Regions from separate parts of the Enterobacter nematophilus genome, predicted to be linked through region 4. Evidence: predicted binding sites of a transcription regulator. Region 4 holds the regulator's gene; each other region holds the start of a gene.
What was found. The regulator CRP, encoded in region 4, controls carbon source genes, mostly activating them, when cyclic AMP is high. The targets are predictions, from matches to a motif close to ATGTGANNNNNNTCACAT.

Region 1: the regulator CRP is predicted to act here: its motif matches at 2,540-2,557, upstream of deoC (deoxyribose-phosphate aldolase).
Region 2: the regulator CRP is predicted to act here: its motif matches at 2,353-2,370, upstream of rhaS (HTH-type transcriptional activator RhaS).
Region 3: the regulator CRP is predicted to act here: its motif matches at 2,328-2,345, upstream of cdd (cytidine deaminase).

Annotation. Positions count from the first base shown of each region.
Region 1 is NZ_JAPKNE010000004.1:253,866-258,036, reverse strand. It holds gene OSH03_RS13715 (TatD family hydrolase) at 1-78, shown strand, start outside; gene OSH03_RS13710 (YjjW family glycine radical enzyme activase) at 73-915, opposite strand; gene OSH03_RS13705 (YjjI family glycine radical enzyme) at 890-2,425, opposite strand; gene deoC (deoxyribose-phosphate aldolase) at 2,688-3,467, shown strand; gene deoA (thymidine phosphorylase) at 3,577-4,171, shown strand, end outside.
Region 2 is NZ_JAPKNE010000011.1:31,496-35,666, reverse strand. It holds gene rhaA (L-rhamnose isomerase) at 1-731, opposite strand, end outside; gene rhaB (rhamnulokinase) at 728-2,197, opposite strand; gene rhaS (HTH-type transcriptional activator RhaS) at 2,499-3,332, shown strand; gene rhaR (HTH-type transcriptional activator RhaR) at 3,405-4,171, shown strand, end outside.
Region 3 is NZ_JAPKNE010000002.1:188,034-192,204, reverse strand. It holds gene dusC (tRNA dihydrouridine(16) synthase DusC) at 87-1,019, opposite strand; gene OSH03_RS07615 (CidA/LrgA family protein) at 1,187-1,582, shown strand; gene OSH03_RS07610 (CidB/LrgB family autolysis modulator) at 1,579-2,274, shown strand; gene cdd (cytidine deaminase) at 2,404-3,288, shown strand; gene sanA (outer membrane permeability protein SanA) at 3,415-4,128, shown strand.
Region 4 is NZ_JAPKNE010000008.1:21,720-25,890, reverse strand. It holds gene OSH03_RS18000 (YccS/YhfK family putative transporter) at 1-1,877, opposite strand, end outside; gene crp (cAMP-activated global transcriptional regulator CRP) at 1,935-2,567, opposite strand; gene OSH03_RS17990 (OsmC family protein) at 2,879-3,283, shown strand; gene OSH03_RS17985 (phosphoribulokinase) at 3,350-4,171, opposite strand, start outside.

The DNA.
Region 1 (4,171 bases), on a different contig from region 4:
CTGCGTCAGGAACCTGAAGAGGTCATTGCCGGCGCGCTGCTCGAAAATACCCGTTCGGTTTTTGGCATCACGCTATAGATAAAGCGCCGGACGAATCACCGTTATCTTCTGTTTTTCCAGCGCCCGCGCCAGCGGCTCAATATCCTCCGGCGTGGCGCTGCGCCATGACGCCGCCTCGCCGTAAACCCCGTGCGCATGAAACGCATTCCCCAGCCCGTGGATGAACGCGATCAACGGTTTGATATGTTCCAGATAATCACACTGTTCCGGGATGACCAACAGGCGGAGCTCCGTCAAACGGTGACGGTCTGCCAGCCAGCGAATGCTCTCCTTAATCTGCGGGTTATCGCGTCCGGTCAGAAAGCGGTGATGTTCATTCCCCCACGCTTTGAGATCCAGCATTGCGCCATCCAGCACCGGCAGCAGTTTTTGCCAGCCGGTTGCGCTTAGCAGACCGTTGCTGTCTACCAGGCAGGTGAGGTGACGCAAGGAGGGATCGGCTTTAATCGCGGTGAACAGGGCGATCAAAAACGGCAGCTGCGTGGTGGCCTCGCCGCCGCTCACGGTGATCCCTTCGATAAAGGGCGCGGATTTACGGACCTGAACGAGGATCTCGTCGACGCTCAGTCGGTGCGCCATGGGCGTGGCCTGCTGCTGGCACAGGCGCAGGCAGGTGTCGCACTGCCGGCAGTGACTCTCCTGCCACCAGACGCGCCCGGCCTGAATGGTCAGCGCGTCGTGCGGGCAGCGGGGGACGCAGTCCCCGCAGTCGTTGCAGCGCCCGATGGTCCACGGGTTGTGGCAGGTTTTGCAGCGCAGGTTGCAGCCCTGAAGAAACAGCGCCAGGCGGCTGCCCGGCCCGTCTACGCAGGAAAAAGGGATGACCTGACTAACTAAAGCGCATCTGCTGTTCATGGCTTATCACGCGCGGCTGACGTTCCAGAATACGGGTATTGCGCGCGGCCTCTTCCCCCAGCCACGTGGTGTTCGTTCTCGAACCCGCTTCCCGGTATTTCTCCAGATCCGACAAGCGAACCATATACCCGGTCACGCGCACCAGATCGTTACCTGCCACATTCGCGGTGAATTCACGCATACCGGCCCTGAACGCGCCCAGGCAAAGCTGAACCACCGCCTGCGGATTGCGTTTTACCGTCTCATCCAGCGTTAAAATATCGCTGATCCCGGAGTGATAGTGTTTATGGTGCGGCGCTACGGCCAGCAGATGACTGATGGGATCCGGCTCGTCGCCGTAGGGAAGGCGAGCGCCCGGCGTGGTGCCCGAATCGGAGCTGATGCCTGACTGGGCGTGCAGCATCGCGCGATGCTTCCAGCCGTGCTTCACCGGCGTATTTTCAACAAACGCCGCAAGCTGTTCGCTGATGCGATAGCCCAGCGCGTTGGCCTGCTCGTATTTACCGTAACGCCCCGCGATGCCTGCTTTCTCACACAGTATGTTCACCGCTTCGGCAAGACCGTACATGCCAAACATGGGCACAAACCGATCGGCATCAATCAGCCCCTCTTTCACCAGGAAGCTATTCTCAAAGAAGCCGGATTGCTCATACAGGAACTCACAGCGGGCATCGATGATGGCGATTTGCTGCTGGCAGTAGTGCGGAAGCGTGCGGGTAAAGAAATCGTCAATGGATGTGCTGTGTTCGGCGATTGCCTTGAGGTTAAGGCGCACCAGGGTGCTGCCACCGCCCGCCAGCGGCAGAGAGTTGTAACAGCTCACCACCCCAAAACGGCCTTTTGTGAAAATTTTATCATTCACCGGACCGTTTGAAATATGCGGCTTGCTGCATTCACAAATATTTTTTGCCACCTCAAGCAGCAGATCGTCCGGGGTGATCTCAGGATCGTAGATAAAGGTCAGATTGGGCGCAACCTGCTTCAGTTCGGCATCTGCACGCAGAATGGCACGGGTGACAGGGCCGTCGGCGGGCCCGATGTTGGCGTGCATAAACGCATCGGGCAGCGTTCTGTCGAGATAGCGCCAGAAACGTTTTATTCGGCTATCGATCTCTTCCTGTGTTAGAATTCTAACATACGGGTTCAGAATCGCGTCGAGCTGGCCGAGATAGACCGGCATTGATGTCACTGAAGGAACATGGTGGTAGAGAATGGTTAACAGCGAGAGGGCGTTATCAAGATCTTTCGCGCCTTCCAGCTCCAGCCATTCCGAACCGTTAGCCAGGAATTTTTCATAATCCGGCAGCACGTAGCGCGGTTTGTAGGGTGCATGGCCTTCGAACATGTCGCAGATAAACCCCTCGTCCAGCGCGGCGCGTGCCGACTCTGGCAGAGCGGGATAGGGCAGATTGTTTTCCGCCTCCAGCGCCAGAAAATGACGTTTTTGCTCCGGGGTTAACACCGGGCTTGTCACAATATGCTGGCAACGTTGTTGCAGGGCGTCGGGCATGTTCACTTCCTTGAATGTTCTGCGGATGATGAACGAATTGTAGAAAGCCAGCCTGCCGGCGCTTTTGATCCAACAAGGGGTATCGCTGCTTTAGCCAGCAATTTGCACGCTAAAGTTTGAAGAAGATCTCATTACAGTAATGCAAATTTGTACGCAGTTTTCATTAACTGTGATGAATGTCGAAGTGTGGATGCGGGTGAATGTTAGAATACTCACAGACCCGCAAGTTAAAATTGATACGGCACTGCCGTTGGAGAATGTTATGACCGATTTAACTGCAAGCAGCCTGCGCGCGTTGAAGCTGATGGACCTGACCACCCTGAACGATGACGACACCAATGAAAAAGTCATCGCCCTGTGCCATCAGGCGAAAACGCCAGTGGGCAACACCGCCGCTGTCTGCATCTACCCGCGCTTTATCCCGATTGCCCGCAAGACTCTGAAAGAGCAGGGCACCCCGGACGTGCGCATTGCAACCGTCACTAACTTCCCGCACGGCAACGACGATATCGAGATCGCGCTGGCTGAAACCCGCGCGGCCATTGCCTACGGTGCAGACGAAGTTGACGTGGTGTTCCCTTACCGCGCGCTGATCGCCGGCAACGAGCAGGTCGGTTTTGACCTGGTGAAAGCCTGTAAAGACGCGTGTGCGGCGGCAAACGTTTGGCTTAAAGTGATCATCGAAACCGGCGAGCTGAAAGAAGAGGCGCTGATTCGTAAGGCGTCTGAAATCTCCATCAAAGCCGGTGCGGATTTCATCAAAACCTCTACCGGTAAAGTGCCGGTCAATGCGACCCCGGAAAGCGCGCGCATCATGATGGAAGTTATCCGCGATATGGGCGTGTCCAAAACCGTTGGCTTCAAGCCTGCGGGCGGCGTGCGTACCGCGGAAGACGCGCAGCAGTTCCTGGCGATTGCCGACGAGCTGTTTGGCGCAGAGTGGGCGGACTCCCGCCACTACCGCTTCGGTGCGTCCAGCCTGCTGGCAAGCCTGCTGAAGGCGCTGGGTCACGGCGACGGTAAGAGCGCAAGCAGCTACTGATGGCCAGACAATGCCGGATGACGCTTCGCTTATTCGGCCTACAGGATCGCAGGGCGGGTAAGCGTAGCGCCACCCGCCACAACTCCCCCGATTCCGCATGGAGGTTACCGTGTTTCTTGCACAAGAAATTATTCGTAAAAAACGTGATGGTCATGCATTAAGCGACGAAGAAATTCGCTTCTTTATCAATGGTATTCGTGATAACACCATCTCTGAAGGGCAGATTGCGGCTCTGGCGATGACCATTTTCTTCCACGATATGTCGATGCCCGAGCGCGTGTCGCTGACCATGGCGATGCGAGATTCAGGAACCGTTCTGGACTGGAAAAGCCTCAACCTCAACGGCCCGATCGTTGACAAACACTCCACCGGCGGCGTGGGCGACGTGACCTCCCTGATGCTTGGCCCAATGGTGGCAGCCTGCGGCGGCTACATTCCAATGATCTCCGGGCGCGGACTGGGGCACACCGGCGGTACGCTCGACAAACTGGAAGCCATTCCGGGCTTCGATATCTTCCCGGATGACAACCGCTTCCGTGACATTATTAAAGACGTTGGCGTGGCGATTATCGGCCAGACCAGCTCTCTTGCGCCGGCCGACAAGCGTTTTTACGCGACGCGCGATATCACCGCAACCGTCGATTCTATCCCACTGATCACCGCCTCGATCCTCGCTAAAAAGCTGGCAGAAGGGCTGGACGCGC
Region 2 (4,171 bases), on a different contig from region 4:
AACTCGTTCGAGCCGACGGTGTAGCTTTCTGCGCCAATGCCGAACAGCTTGCTCTCCACGGCGTCAATGTGGTGCGCCGGGTCGAGTTTTTCGCTGATGGCTTCATCCAGTGCGGCCAGCAGGCGCTGGCGCGGGGCGAGGCGGTCAATCGTGATGTCCTTCATGCCGTCGGGGATCCAGATGTTCATCACTGACGGCGTGCCAAGCTGTTCACCAAAATAAGCCGAGACGCGGCGGCTGGCCTTCACGTGGTCGATCCAGAACTGACGGATTTCATCGTTGGCATGGGAGAGCGTAAAGCCGTCCGCGCTGAGCGGGTGCGAGAAGCAGGAGGGGTTGAAGTCCAGCCCCAGCCCATTGGCTTTCGCCCATTCAACCCAGTGCTTAAAGTGTTCCGGTTTAATCTCGTTACGCGCGACCGGCTCGTCGGACTCAAGATAAATGGCGTGCAGGTTCAGGCGTTTTGGCCCGGGGATGAGGCTCAGCGCCAGTTCCAGATCCGCACGCAGTTCGGTGGCATTACGCGCTTTGCCTGGGTAATTACCCGTTGCCTGAATGCCACCCGTCAGCGAGCCGCCAGGATCCTCGAACCCGGCGACGTCGTCGCCCTGCCAGCAATGCATGGAGACCGGCAGACGGTCGAGCTGGCGCAGTGCCGCTTCGACATCCACGCCGACGGCGGCGAAACGCTGTTTAGCCAGGTCCCAGGCTTGTTCAAGTTGAGTGGTCATGCACAAAGCTCCTTAGTCAGACGTTTTTGCTGAAACTGCGCCCGGTAGCGGGCAATTTCATGGCAGGGATTGGGGATGAATGTAGTCAGGCGGGTATTCGCGGTGACCACCGAACGGAATTCATCGACGTCTGAAAGTTCGTCCAGGGTCATCAGCTGAATACCAATGTTACCGAGCGTTGAGGCCTCCACCGGACCCGCCACCACGGTGATGCCGCAGGCATCGGCGCAGAGCTGGTTCAGCAGCTGGTTCTGGCAGCCGCCGCCCACGATATGCAGCTGGCTGAACGGCTTGCCGCGAAGGTTTGCCAGCTCGCTCAGCACATCCGCGTAAAGCAGGGCCAGGCTGTCAAAAATACAGCGCGCCAGCTCGGCAGGACGGGAAGGGACCGGCTGTCCGGCCTCGAAACAGGCGGACTGGATTTCGGCGCTCATATGCACCGGGTTAATAAAGCGGTCGTCGTTCGGGTTGATCAGGAACGTACAGGCCTTCAGCGTTTCGGTTTCTGCGAGAAGCGCAGGCAGGTCGAAAATATGTTGCTCTTTCAGCATCCGCTGGAGCAGCCAGAGTCCCATGATGTTCTTCAGCACGCGGTAGCGCCCTTCGGCACCGCCTTCATTAGTGATGTTCGCCGCCATCGCGGCGTCGCTGGTGTACGGCGTTTTGCTCTCAAAGCCCATCAGCGACCAGGTGCCGGAAGAGAGATAGGCCGCGTCTCTGCTGGCCAGCGGCGATGCAATCACCGCGCTGGCGGTATCGTGACTGGCGACGGCGACAACAGGGATGGCGTTCCCCTGCGGGCAAAGCCACTGCCCGATCGCATTACCCGGATGGGTCGGCGTGCCGAACCAGGAAGGCGGGGCGCCCGTCCAGGCCAACAGGTGTTCATCCCAGCTATCGGTGTTGATGTTGACCAGCTGCGTGGTGGTGGCGTTGGTATATTCCCAGTTCATGTTGCCGGTCAGCCGGTAGCTTAAGTAGTCCGGGATCAGCAGCGCATGCGCCACCTTTTTCACCAGCGCCGGCTGCTGCTCGACCAGCGCGCGCAGCTGATACAGCGTGTTAAACGGCAGAAACTGAATGCCGCTGCGGCCATAGATGTTGTCTTTGCCAAGCTGGGCGATGGCATGCTCCATCAGGCCGTCCGTGCGGCTGTCGCGGTAGGAGACGGGCAGGCCAACGCGATTGCCGTTGCGGTCCAGCAGCACGTAATCAACGCCCCAGGTATCAATGCCGATGCTGTCGATGAGGATCCCGCTATCGCAGACTTTTTTGAGCCCGGTACGGATCTCTGCCTCAAGTCCGTCAATGTCCCAGGTATTAAAACCGTCCTGTTTTTGCAGGCAGTTCGCAAAACGATGCATTTCGCGAAGCGAAAGGGTGCGCTGGGTGCAGTCCCAGGTGGCGAGCATTACGCGACCGCTGGATGCGCCTAAATCGACAGCGACACAATGGCGAAAGGTCATGGTCTAATCCTTCTGGAAATCATTAGCGCTGAGTGTAAAAAAGGGAAGAAAAGACCACCTTCTCGCCACGGACAGCCCCCATTCCGCGCTGGCAAGAAAGCAAAGATGAACGTGAGGGAGTTCACACTTTCCCGCTGAAGCGCGCCGTTCAGCCAGTGTGACGCTGACCGCAATTCCGGATCTTTCCGCCTTTTTCTTGAAAAACAGGCAGGTTTTGCGGCGTTTGCTGCCGAAAATTTAAGGTGAGTATGAGAGGCCTTATTTACTATTTTGAGAACTTTTCTCATTGGTGGGGGCCGTTATGACCGTACTGCACAGCGTGGACTTTTTTCCGGCGGGTGGTTCGCCTGTAGCGATAGAACCGCGGCTCCCGCAGGCCGCTTTCCCTGAGCATCATCATGATTTTCATGAAATTGTTATTGTTGAACATGGCACGGGCATCCACGTCTTTAACGGTCAGCCCTACACCATCAGCGGGGGCACCGTCTGCTTCGTGCGCGACCACGATCGGCATCTGTATGAGCATACCGACAACCTGTGCCTGACGAACGTGCTCTACCGGTCGCCGGACGCGTTCCAGTTTCTTGCGGGGCTTCATCAGCTACTGCCGCAGGAGAAGGAGGGGCATTATCCGTCCCACTGGCGCGTGAACCAGGCCACACTGCAGCAGGTTCGCCAGATCTTGCTCCAGATGGAGCAAAGCCAGGACGGACAGGATATGCACGCGATGGCCACGCGCGAGATGCTGTTTATGCAGCTGCTGGTGGCGTTACGCCGTAGTAACCCGGTGGAGGGGGAGAGTAGCGAAGCCCGTCTGAACCAGCTGATGATCTGGCTGGAGGAACATTTTGCCGAGGACATCTGCTGGGAAGCGCTGGCGAGTCATTTTTCGCTGTCGCTTCGCACCCTGCACCGTCAGCTTAAGCAGCAAACCGGGCAGACGCCCCAGCGCTACCTTAACCGTCTGCGCCTGATAAAAGCGCGCCACCTGCTGCGCCACAGCGATGACAGCGTCACGGACATCGCCTTTCGCTGCGGTTTCGGCGACAGTAACCACTTTTCGACGCTGTTTCGCCGGGAGTTCAGCTGGTCTCCGCGTGATATTCGCCAGGGAAAGGACACCTCACTGCAGTAACGCGAGCCCAGTCAACGTTTTGCTGTCGTAAAGCGGGTAATAATGTCAGGTTTTCGCCGTTGAGGTGGTGATGTGGCCGCGCCGTTAATTCTTCGCAAAGATGACTTTTTTGCCTCCGCTGAACAAGCCGTTGCGGTGGCGGATCGCTACCCGCAAAACGTCTTTGCTGAACATACGCACGAATTTTATGAGCTGGTGCTGGTGTGGCGCGGCAACGGTCTGCACATTCTCAACGATCGGCCTTACCGCATTACCCGGGGGGATCTGTTTTACATTCGCGCCGAAGATAAACACGCCTACGCCTCGGTCAATGACCTGGTCTTACAGAACGTTATCTACTGTCCCGATCGGCTCAAACTTAACGTTGACTGGGCCGCGTGCATCCCCGGCTTTAACGGTGCGAAAGGTTCACCGCACTGGCGCTTAAGCAGCAGTGGCATGACCGCTATTCGTCAGGCAATTTCTCTGCTTGAACAGGAGAGCGCTAAAACCGATCCGCTGGTTAACCCGATGTCAGAGATCCTCTTCGCGCAGCTGGTCATGATGCTTAAACGCTATCGCTACGCGACGGATAACCTCTCTGCCACGCAGCAGGAAACGCGACTTGATAAGCTGATTGCCACACTGGCGGCCAGCCTGAATAAAAGCTTTGTGCTGGAAAAGTTCTGCGAGCAGGAGCAGTGCAGCGAGCGTGCCCTGCGCCAGCAGTTCCGTACCCAGACGGGCATGACGGTAAATCACTATTTGCGCCAGCTGCGTATTTGCCACGCCCAGTATCTGCTCCAGCATACGGAGCTCATGGTCAGTGACGTGGCAATGCGCTGCGGCTTTGAGGACAG
Region 3 (4,171 bases), on a different contig from region 4:
CGTGGCAATCCGCAAATTGTCATACACTTACATACTCGGCAAAATATTCACCGAGTGAATTATTTATATTTAAATATAAATACTAATTATTTTGACTGTATAACCCGCGCAATATCAGCCGACGTTTGCAGCGTGCGGATCTCCTGAAATAACCCCAGCGCTTCGCTGTACTCTTTGCGTAAATAGCTCAGCCACTGTTTAATTCGCGCGACATGATACAAACCGGTATCGCCCTGCTTTTCCAGACGGCTGTATTTTTGCAGCAGCGTGACAACGTCTGCCCACGGCATCCGCGGTTCGTTATATTTCACTACACGGCTGAGGTTCGGCACGTTCAGCGCGCCGCGGCCGATCATCACCGCATCGCAGCCGGTGGCTTTCAGGCACGCCTGCGCGCTCTCGTAATCCCAGATTTCACCGTTGGCGATCACCGGAATAGCGAGTCGTTTGCGGATCTCACCAATCGCCCGCCAGTTAATGCGCTCGGCTTTGTAGCCGTCTTCTTTAGTGCGGCCATGCACCACCAGCTCGGTGGCCCCGGCCTGCTGCACCGCATCGGCAATTTCAAACTGTCGGGCGTCGCTGTCCCACCCCAGACGCACCTTAACCGTCACCGGCAAATGCGAGGGCACGGCCTCACGCATGGCTTTCGCGCCGCGGTAAATCAGCTCAGGATCTTTCAGCAACGTCGCCCCGCCGCCGCTGCCGTTCACCAGCTTCGACGGACAGCCGCAGTTGAGATCCACCCCGTAAGAGCCCAGCTCAACCGCGCGGGCGGCGTTTTCCGCCAGCCATTCAGGGTACTGGCCGAGCAGCTGAATACGCACCAGCGTGCCGGAAGAGGTCCGGCTCTGGTTGTGCAGCTCGGGGCACAGACGGAAGAAGGATTTTACCGGCAACAGCATATCGACCACGCGCAAAAACTCCGTCACGCAGAGATCGTAATCGTTCACCTCGGTAAGCAGCTCGCGCACGAGAGAGTCGAGCACGCCTTCCATTGGGGCCAGTAAAACACGCATAACAGTACCTGTGAAAAAAGACGCGCTATAGTATCTGCTCTGTTTGTGTGTGGAAAGCCCGACGTTCCATTCCGGAATGTCTGGTATGCTCAAAATTCATGATGTGATCCGTGGCACATTTTCAGGTTTAATTGTATGATGAATGCGTTTCATCAAGGACTTTCACCATGAGCAAATCATTGAACATTATCTGGCAATATCTGCGCGCATTCGTCCTGATTTACGCCTGCCTGTATGCCGGCATTTTCATCGCGTCGCTGCTGCCTATCACCATTCCCGGCAGCATTATCGGTATGCTGATCCTCTTTGTTTTACTGGCGCTGCAAATTCTGCCTGCAAAGTGGGTCAACCCTGGCTGCTTCGTCCTTATCCGCTACATGGCGCTGCTGTTCGTGCCTATCGGCGTGGGAGTCATGCAGTATTTTGATTTGCTCAAGGCCCAGTTCGGCCCGATTGTCGTTTCCTGTGCGGTCAGCACGCTGGTGGTTTTCCTGGTGGTGAGCTGGAGTTCTCATCTGGTACATGGCGAACGTAAAGTGGTCGGGGAGAAAACAAAAAAATGATGGCTAATATCTGGTGGTCACTGCCGTTAACCCTGCTGGTATTCTTCGCCGCGCGCAAGCTTGCCGCACGGTTTAAAATGCCCTTGCTGAACCCGCTGCTGGTGGCGATGGTGGTGATTATTCCCTTCCTGCTGCTCACCGGCATTCCTTATGAGCGCTATTTTGCGGGCAGCAAAATTTTAAACGACCTGCTGCAGCCTGCCGTTGTCGCGCTTGCCTTTCCTTTATATGAGCAGCTGCACCAGATCCGCGCCCGCTGGAAGTCCATCATTACCATCTGTTTTGTGGGAAGCCTGGTGGCGATGATCACCGGCACGTCGGTGGCGCTGCTGATGGGGGCCTCCCCGCAAATTGCCGCCTCTATCCTGCCTAAATCAGTGACCACGCCTATCGCGATGGCAGTGGGCGGTAGTCTCGGCGGTATTCCGGCCATCAGCGCGATGTGCGTGATTTTCGTCGGTATTCTCGGCGCGGTGTTTGGCCACACCCTGCTGAACGGGATGCGTATTCACACCAAAGCGGCGCGCGGGCTGTCGATGGGCACCGCCTCGCACGCGCTGGGTACCGCCCGCTGTGCGGAGCTGGACTATCAGGAAGGGGCGTTTAGCTCGCTGGCGCTGGTGATCTGCGGGATTATCACCTCCCTGCTCGCCCCGTTCATTTTTCCGCTGATTCTGGCGGTGATGGGCTAAAATTTGCGATGCGTCGCGCAAATTTCATTTTGATTTCATAAGTTGCATACATAATGAGAAGTGGATCACATATAAAGCCCTGACGGCTCCGTAAACTACCGATCCATTAACCTTTATGAGGCAAACGCCATGCACCCACGTTTTCAAGCTGCCTTCGCTCAGCTTGCAGAGAATTTGCAGTCAGCCCTGGCTCCCGTTCTGGCAGATGCACATTTCCCCGCCCTGCTGACGGCGGAGCAGGTCACGGTGCTGAAACAGGCAACGGGGCTGGATGAAGACGCGCTGGCTTTCGCACTGCTGCCCCTGGCTGCCGCCTGCGCCCGGGCCGATCTTTCCCACTTCAACGTCGGCGCCATTGCCCGCGGCGTCAGCGGTACCTGGTACTTCGGCGGGAACATGGAGTTCCTCGGCGCAACCATGCAGCAGACCGTTCATGCCGAGCAGAGCGCCATCAGCCACGCCTGGCTGCGCGGTGAGAAAGCCCTGAGCGCCATCACAGTAAACTATACCCCCTGCGGCCACTGCCGTCAGTTTATGAACGAGCTGAACAGCGGGCTGCAGCTGCGCATCAACCTGCCGGGCCGCGCGCCGCACACGCTGGGGGATTACCTGCCGGACGCCTTCGGCCCGAAAGATCTTGAGATCAAAACGCTGCTGATGGACGAGCAGGATCACGGTTTCGCCCCGTCCGGCGATGACCTGAGCCAGGCGGCCATTCGCGCGGCGAACAAGAGCCATACGCCGTACAGTAAATCGCCGAGCGGCGTGGCGCTGCAGTGCCGCGATGGCCGAATCTTTACCGGCAGCTATGCGGAAAACGCCGCGTTTAACCCAACGCTGCCGCCGCTGCAGGGCGCGCTCAACCTGCTGAGCCTGAACGGCTACGATTATCCGGACATTCAGCGCGCCATTCTGGCAGAAAAAGCCGATGCGCCACTGATTCAGTGGGATGCCACCGCCGCGACGCTCAAGGCGTTAGGCTGCACGACGATCGACCGCGTCCTGCTGGCGTAAACCTTCTGGCGGACAGAAATGTCCGCCACGTTGCTGAAAAACCCCTCAGTTGAGTCGCTGTTTCTTGCGCTAACCAGGCGGGTAAAGTAGCCTGAGTTAAATTTCATCCACGAACGAGCCATCTCCATGTTAAAGCGCGTTTTTTACAGCCTGTCTGTCCTGGTCGGCATACTGCTGTTTATCGTGCTGGGTCTTGACCGCTGGATGAGCTGGAAAACCGCCCCCTACATCTTTGATGACCTGCAGGACCTGCCCTATCGCCAGGTGGGCGTGGTGCTCGGCACCGCCAAGTATTACCGCACCGGGGTGATCAACCAGTATTACCGCTACCGCATTCAGGGCGCGCTGAACGCCTATAACAGCGGCAAGGTGAACTACCTGCTGCTGAGCGGCGATAATGCCCTGCAAAGCTATAACGAACCGGTGACGATGCGGAAAGATTTGATTGCCGCAGGCGTCGATCCGGCCGATATCGTGCTCGACTACGCGGGCTTCCGCACCCTGGACTCCATCGTGCGCACGCGTAAAGTCTTCGACACCAACGACTTCATCATCATCACCCAGCGCTTCCACTGCGAGCGCGCGCTGTTTATTGCGCTACATATGGGCATTCAGGCGCAGTGCTACGCCGTACCGTCCCCAAAAGATATGCTGAGCGTGCGCGTGCGCGAGTTTGGTGCGCGTTTTGGCGCCCTGGCAGATCTCTACATTTTCAAACGTGAACCGCGCTTCCTCGGTCCTCTGGTCCCGATCCCGGCGATGCATGAAGTGCCGGAAGACGCGCAGGGTTACCCGGCGGTGACGCCGGAGCAGCTGCTTGAGTTGCAGAAAAAGCGGTAACCCAACGGTGGAGGCAGGCATAAAAAAACCCGCATCGCCGCGG
Region 4 (4,171 bases):
AGACGCTGCTGACACCTCTGCAGGGCAATTTCACAGGACTGCAAATAGCGCTGCGCCAGATCCGGCGTCAGCATCGTGTGCTCGCGCGCCAGCGTCGTCATGGCGTTAATGTGCTCGACGATAAACTGGCTGTGCGTCACCCACAGCTTCATGTCTGCAAGATAGTGTGAGTTAAAGCCCGGCTCCTGCATCGCCTGATTCAGCGAGTTGAACAGGGCGTTATGCGCCTGGTTGACCTTCATACGTTCGTAAGCAAGCGGGGAAGGCTGCGGATCGTCGCTCAGGATCAGACGAATGGCCTGCTGATCGGCTTCCAGCGCGTCGTGGGCGTTCTGCCTCAGCAGCCCGCTCTGCCACTGCGGCCACAGCCAGACCATCCCGCCAAAGGCGATCAGGCAGCCAATCAGCGTGTCGATCAGCCGGGCAACGATGAACTGTTCGCCGTTAAGCGTAAGCAGCTGCAGGGTGTATACCGCCGTCACCGTAAAGCCCACCATCGCCCAGCCGTAGTTTTTGCGAATGATGAGATAGCTTACCAGGGTGATCGCCAGCATGCCTGCCAGGGTATAGCCCTCTGGCACGTGAAAGTGCAGCGTCACGCCCGCAATGATCAGCCCCGCCATCGTGCCGCCTGCCCGGTGCAGAATGCGCACTCGCGTGGCGCCATAGCCGTTCTGGGTAACAAACAGCACGGTCATTAAGATCCAGTACGGTTTCGGCAGGTGGAGCGCTATGCCCATCAGGCTGGCGATACTGAGCATGACGCTAATTCTTGCGGCGTTGCGCAGGGCGGAAGATTTCAGAGACAGGTAGCTTCTCAGCGCCGGCAGCAGCGGCAGACGTTTTTGTTTATCCGCCATCAGGTCACGGGGATAAAGCGGTCGCTGGGTGCGCAGCACGCGGGCGATGCGGCTGAAGTGCCAGGCAGCGAACTGGCCGACCGGGTTATCCGGGTGCTGGCGGGCAATTTTCTCCAGCGCGCCGAGCTGTTTGTCCATGTTAAAGCGCGTGGGGTAACGGTGGTAGAGAATATCATCGGCCAGCACCCGCAGGCGCGCGGAGACGGTCTGCGCGTTCCAGCGGATCACCGCTTCGGCATGGCTGCGCTCAACCAGCTTTTGCACCTCCTGCGGGTGGTGAAGGCTAACGGAGATATGCTCCTGAAGGTCCAGCCCCACCTGGAAGGTGCGCAGCAGCCGTTTATATTCGTGGTTCTTGTTGGCGGCGAGCATATGCAGCTGCTGATAGCACTGGCTTATCAGATCCACCACCTTTTGCTGGCGCGTCAGCAGCGGCGGTAAGGATTTTTCCGGATCGGTATGCTGGGTGAGCAGGGTGTATTTGGCTTCGCAGTAATCCGCAAGCTGCACGTAGAGCAGGCTCAGCGATTCGCGCAGCGGCTGCTCCCGCCACAGCCAGAACCAGAACCAGTTAAACAGCCCGTACCACAGCGTGCCGAGGGCGTAGATCAGCAGCGGCTCCCACACGGGCATATTCCCGGCGAGGCTCAGGGTGAAGATGGCCGCAATGAGTGACGCGGGAAGCAGACGGGCATGGAGCGAACTGATTTCGGCGGTGACGCCGAGGGTCATCGCCAGCACGGTCAGGATCAGCGGCAGGGGAATATCGCGAGCCAGCAGAAGCTGCACCGCGAGGCTACAGCCTGCAAACAGCGAACCGCCAATTATCAGGCGTTTGAAAAAGCGTTTATGGGGCGTATCCAGACCGGCAATGTTGCAGCAGGCGGGCACGAGGGAAAACAGCAAGCCCTGCTGAAGATGTCCCAGGATCAGGCCCACGGCCACGGGAAGACACAACACCAGCGTTTGTCGCAGTGCGTAGTTAACTTCCGGGTGATATATCAGCCTGCGCCACATGGGGAAAAGAGACAAAAACGGCGTGACACCTCGCGATGGCACGCCGTTTGAGCAGGATTAACGGGTTCCGTAAACCACGATGGTTTTACCGTGGGCGGAGATCAGGTTTTGATCTTCCAGCATTTTCAGGATACGGCCCACGGTTTCGCGGGAGCAACCGACGATCTGACCAATTTCCTGACGGGTAATTTTAATTTGCATGCCGTCCGGGTGGGTCATCGCGTCTGGCTGTTTCGCCAGGTTCAGCAGGGTCTGCGCGATGCGGCCGGTCACGTCCAGGAAGGCGAGGTTACCCACTTTCTCTGACGTCACCTGCAGACGGCGCGCCATCTGGGAAGAAAGACGCATCAGGATGTCAGGGTTTACCTGAATCAGTTGACGGAATTTCTTATAAGAAATTTCAGCCACTTCACATGCTGTCTTTGCACGAACCCAGGCGCTACGTTCCTGGCCTTCTTCAAACAGGCCCAGTTCACCGATAAAATCGCCCTGGTTCAGATAAGAAAGGATCATCTCTTTGCCTTCCTCATCTTTGATCAGCACTGCCACCGAGCCTTTGACGATGTAATACAACGTTTCCGCTTTTTCACCCTGGTGAATCAGCGTGCTCTTCGATGGGTACTTATGAATGTGGCAATGAGACAAGAACCATTCGAGAGTCGGGTCTGTTTGCGGTTTGCCAAGCACCATGCGCTGTTATCCTCTGTTATAAGCTGTCACCAGAGTCATCAGATGCATCCGGACTCTGGGGTTGCAATCGAATTCTTACCCATACCCTGGGAAGTCGGCTGTCGTAACGTTTCGCAGCCAGTAAAGTTTGATGTCCTCTGCATACATGTGTAACGTCAATGTATTACTGTAGCATCCTGAGTGTTTTAGCATAGCTTTCGCCGCGTGTCTCCTGGTGTCTCGCTTCAGCATGATGCAGGTCGCCTTCCATTGCGAGAAATGTAACGCACGCGTAATCTGTCACCAAAAATGCAACGTTGGAGTTAATGAATATGCAAGCGCGCGTGAAGTGGGTTGAAGGTTTAACGTTCCTGGGCGAGTCCGCGTCAGGACACCAGATTTTGATGGATGGTAACTCCGGCGATAAAGCGCCGAGCCCAATGGAAATGGTGCTGATGGCGGCAGGTGGATGCAGCGCGATCGACGTGGTGTCGATTCTGCAAAAAGGTCGTCATGACGTGACGGATTGCGAGGTTAAACTCACCTCAGAACGTCGCGAAGAGGCGCCGCGCCTGTTCACCCACATTAATCTGCACTTTGTTGTTACCGGGAAAGCGCTGAAAGACGCGGCGGTTTCACGCGCGGTGGATCTCTCTGCCGAGAAATACTGCTCTGTGGCGTTAATGCTGGAGAAAGCGGTAAAAATCACCCATTCGTATGAAGTGATCGAGGCGTGATTCATGGGGCATCGTGCGTGTTGATGCCCTCATCCTAACCCTCTCCCACGGGGAGAGGGAACATGTTTACGGAATCTGCTTCCCTTCCATCAGTCGCTGAACCAGCGGCGTCATGATGAGCTCCATCGCCAGCCCCATTTTTCCGCCCGGCACCACTAACGTATTCATGTGCGAAATAAATGAGCCCTGCAGCATCGCCAGCAGCCAGGGGTAATCAATGCCGTCAAGATTGCGGAAGTGGATCACCACAAAGCTCTCATCCAGCGACGGGATGCTTTTCGCCGCGAACGGATTGGAGGTGTCCACCGTCGGCACGCGCTGGAAGTTAATGTGGGTTCGGGAGAACTGCGGCGTGAGGTAATTGATGTAGTCTTCCATGGAGCGCACTACCGAGTCCATCACCGCCTCGCGCGAATGGCCGCGCTCGCTCATGTCACGCGTCAGCTTCTGGATCCACTCCAGGTTAACGATCGGCACCACACCGACCAGCAGATCCACATGGCGCGCCACGTCGTGCTGAGGCGTGACCACGCCGCCGTGCAGTCCTTCATAAAACAGCACGTCGGTGGGTTCCGGCAGCGGTTGCCAGGGGGTAAAGGTGCCCGGCACCTGGTTCCACGGTACGGCTTCATCGTAGGTGTGCAGATATTTGCGGGACTGCCCGGTACCGCTCTGCCCGTATTCGCGGAAGGTTTGCTCCAGAAGGCCGAAATCATTGGCTTCCGGGCCGAAGTAGCTGATGTGTTTACCCAGATCGCGCGCCTTGCGGATCGCCATGTCCATCTCAGGCCGCGTATAGCGGTGAAAGCTGTCGCCTTCGACCTCCGCCGAACGGAGATTCAGCTGGGCGAAAATCTTGCGAAAAGCGAGGCTGGTGGTGGTGGTTCC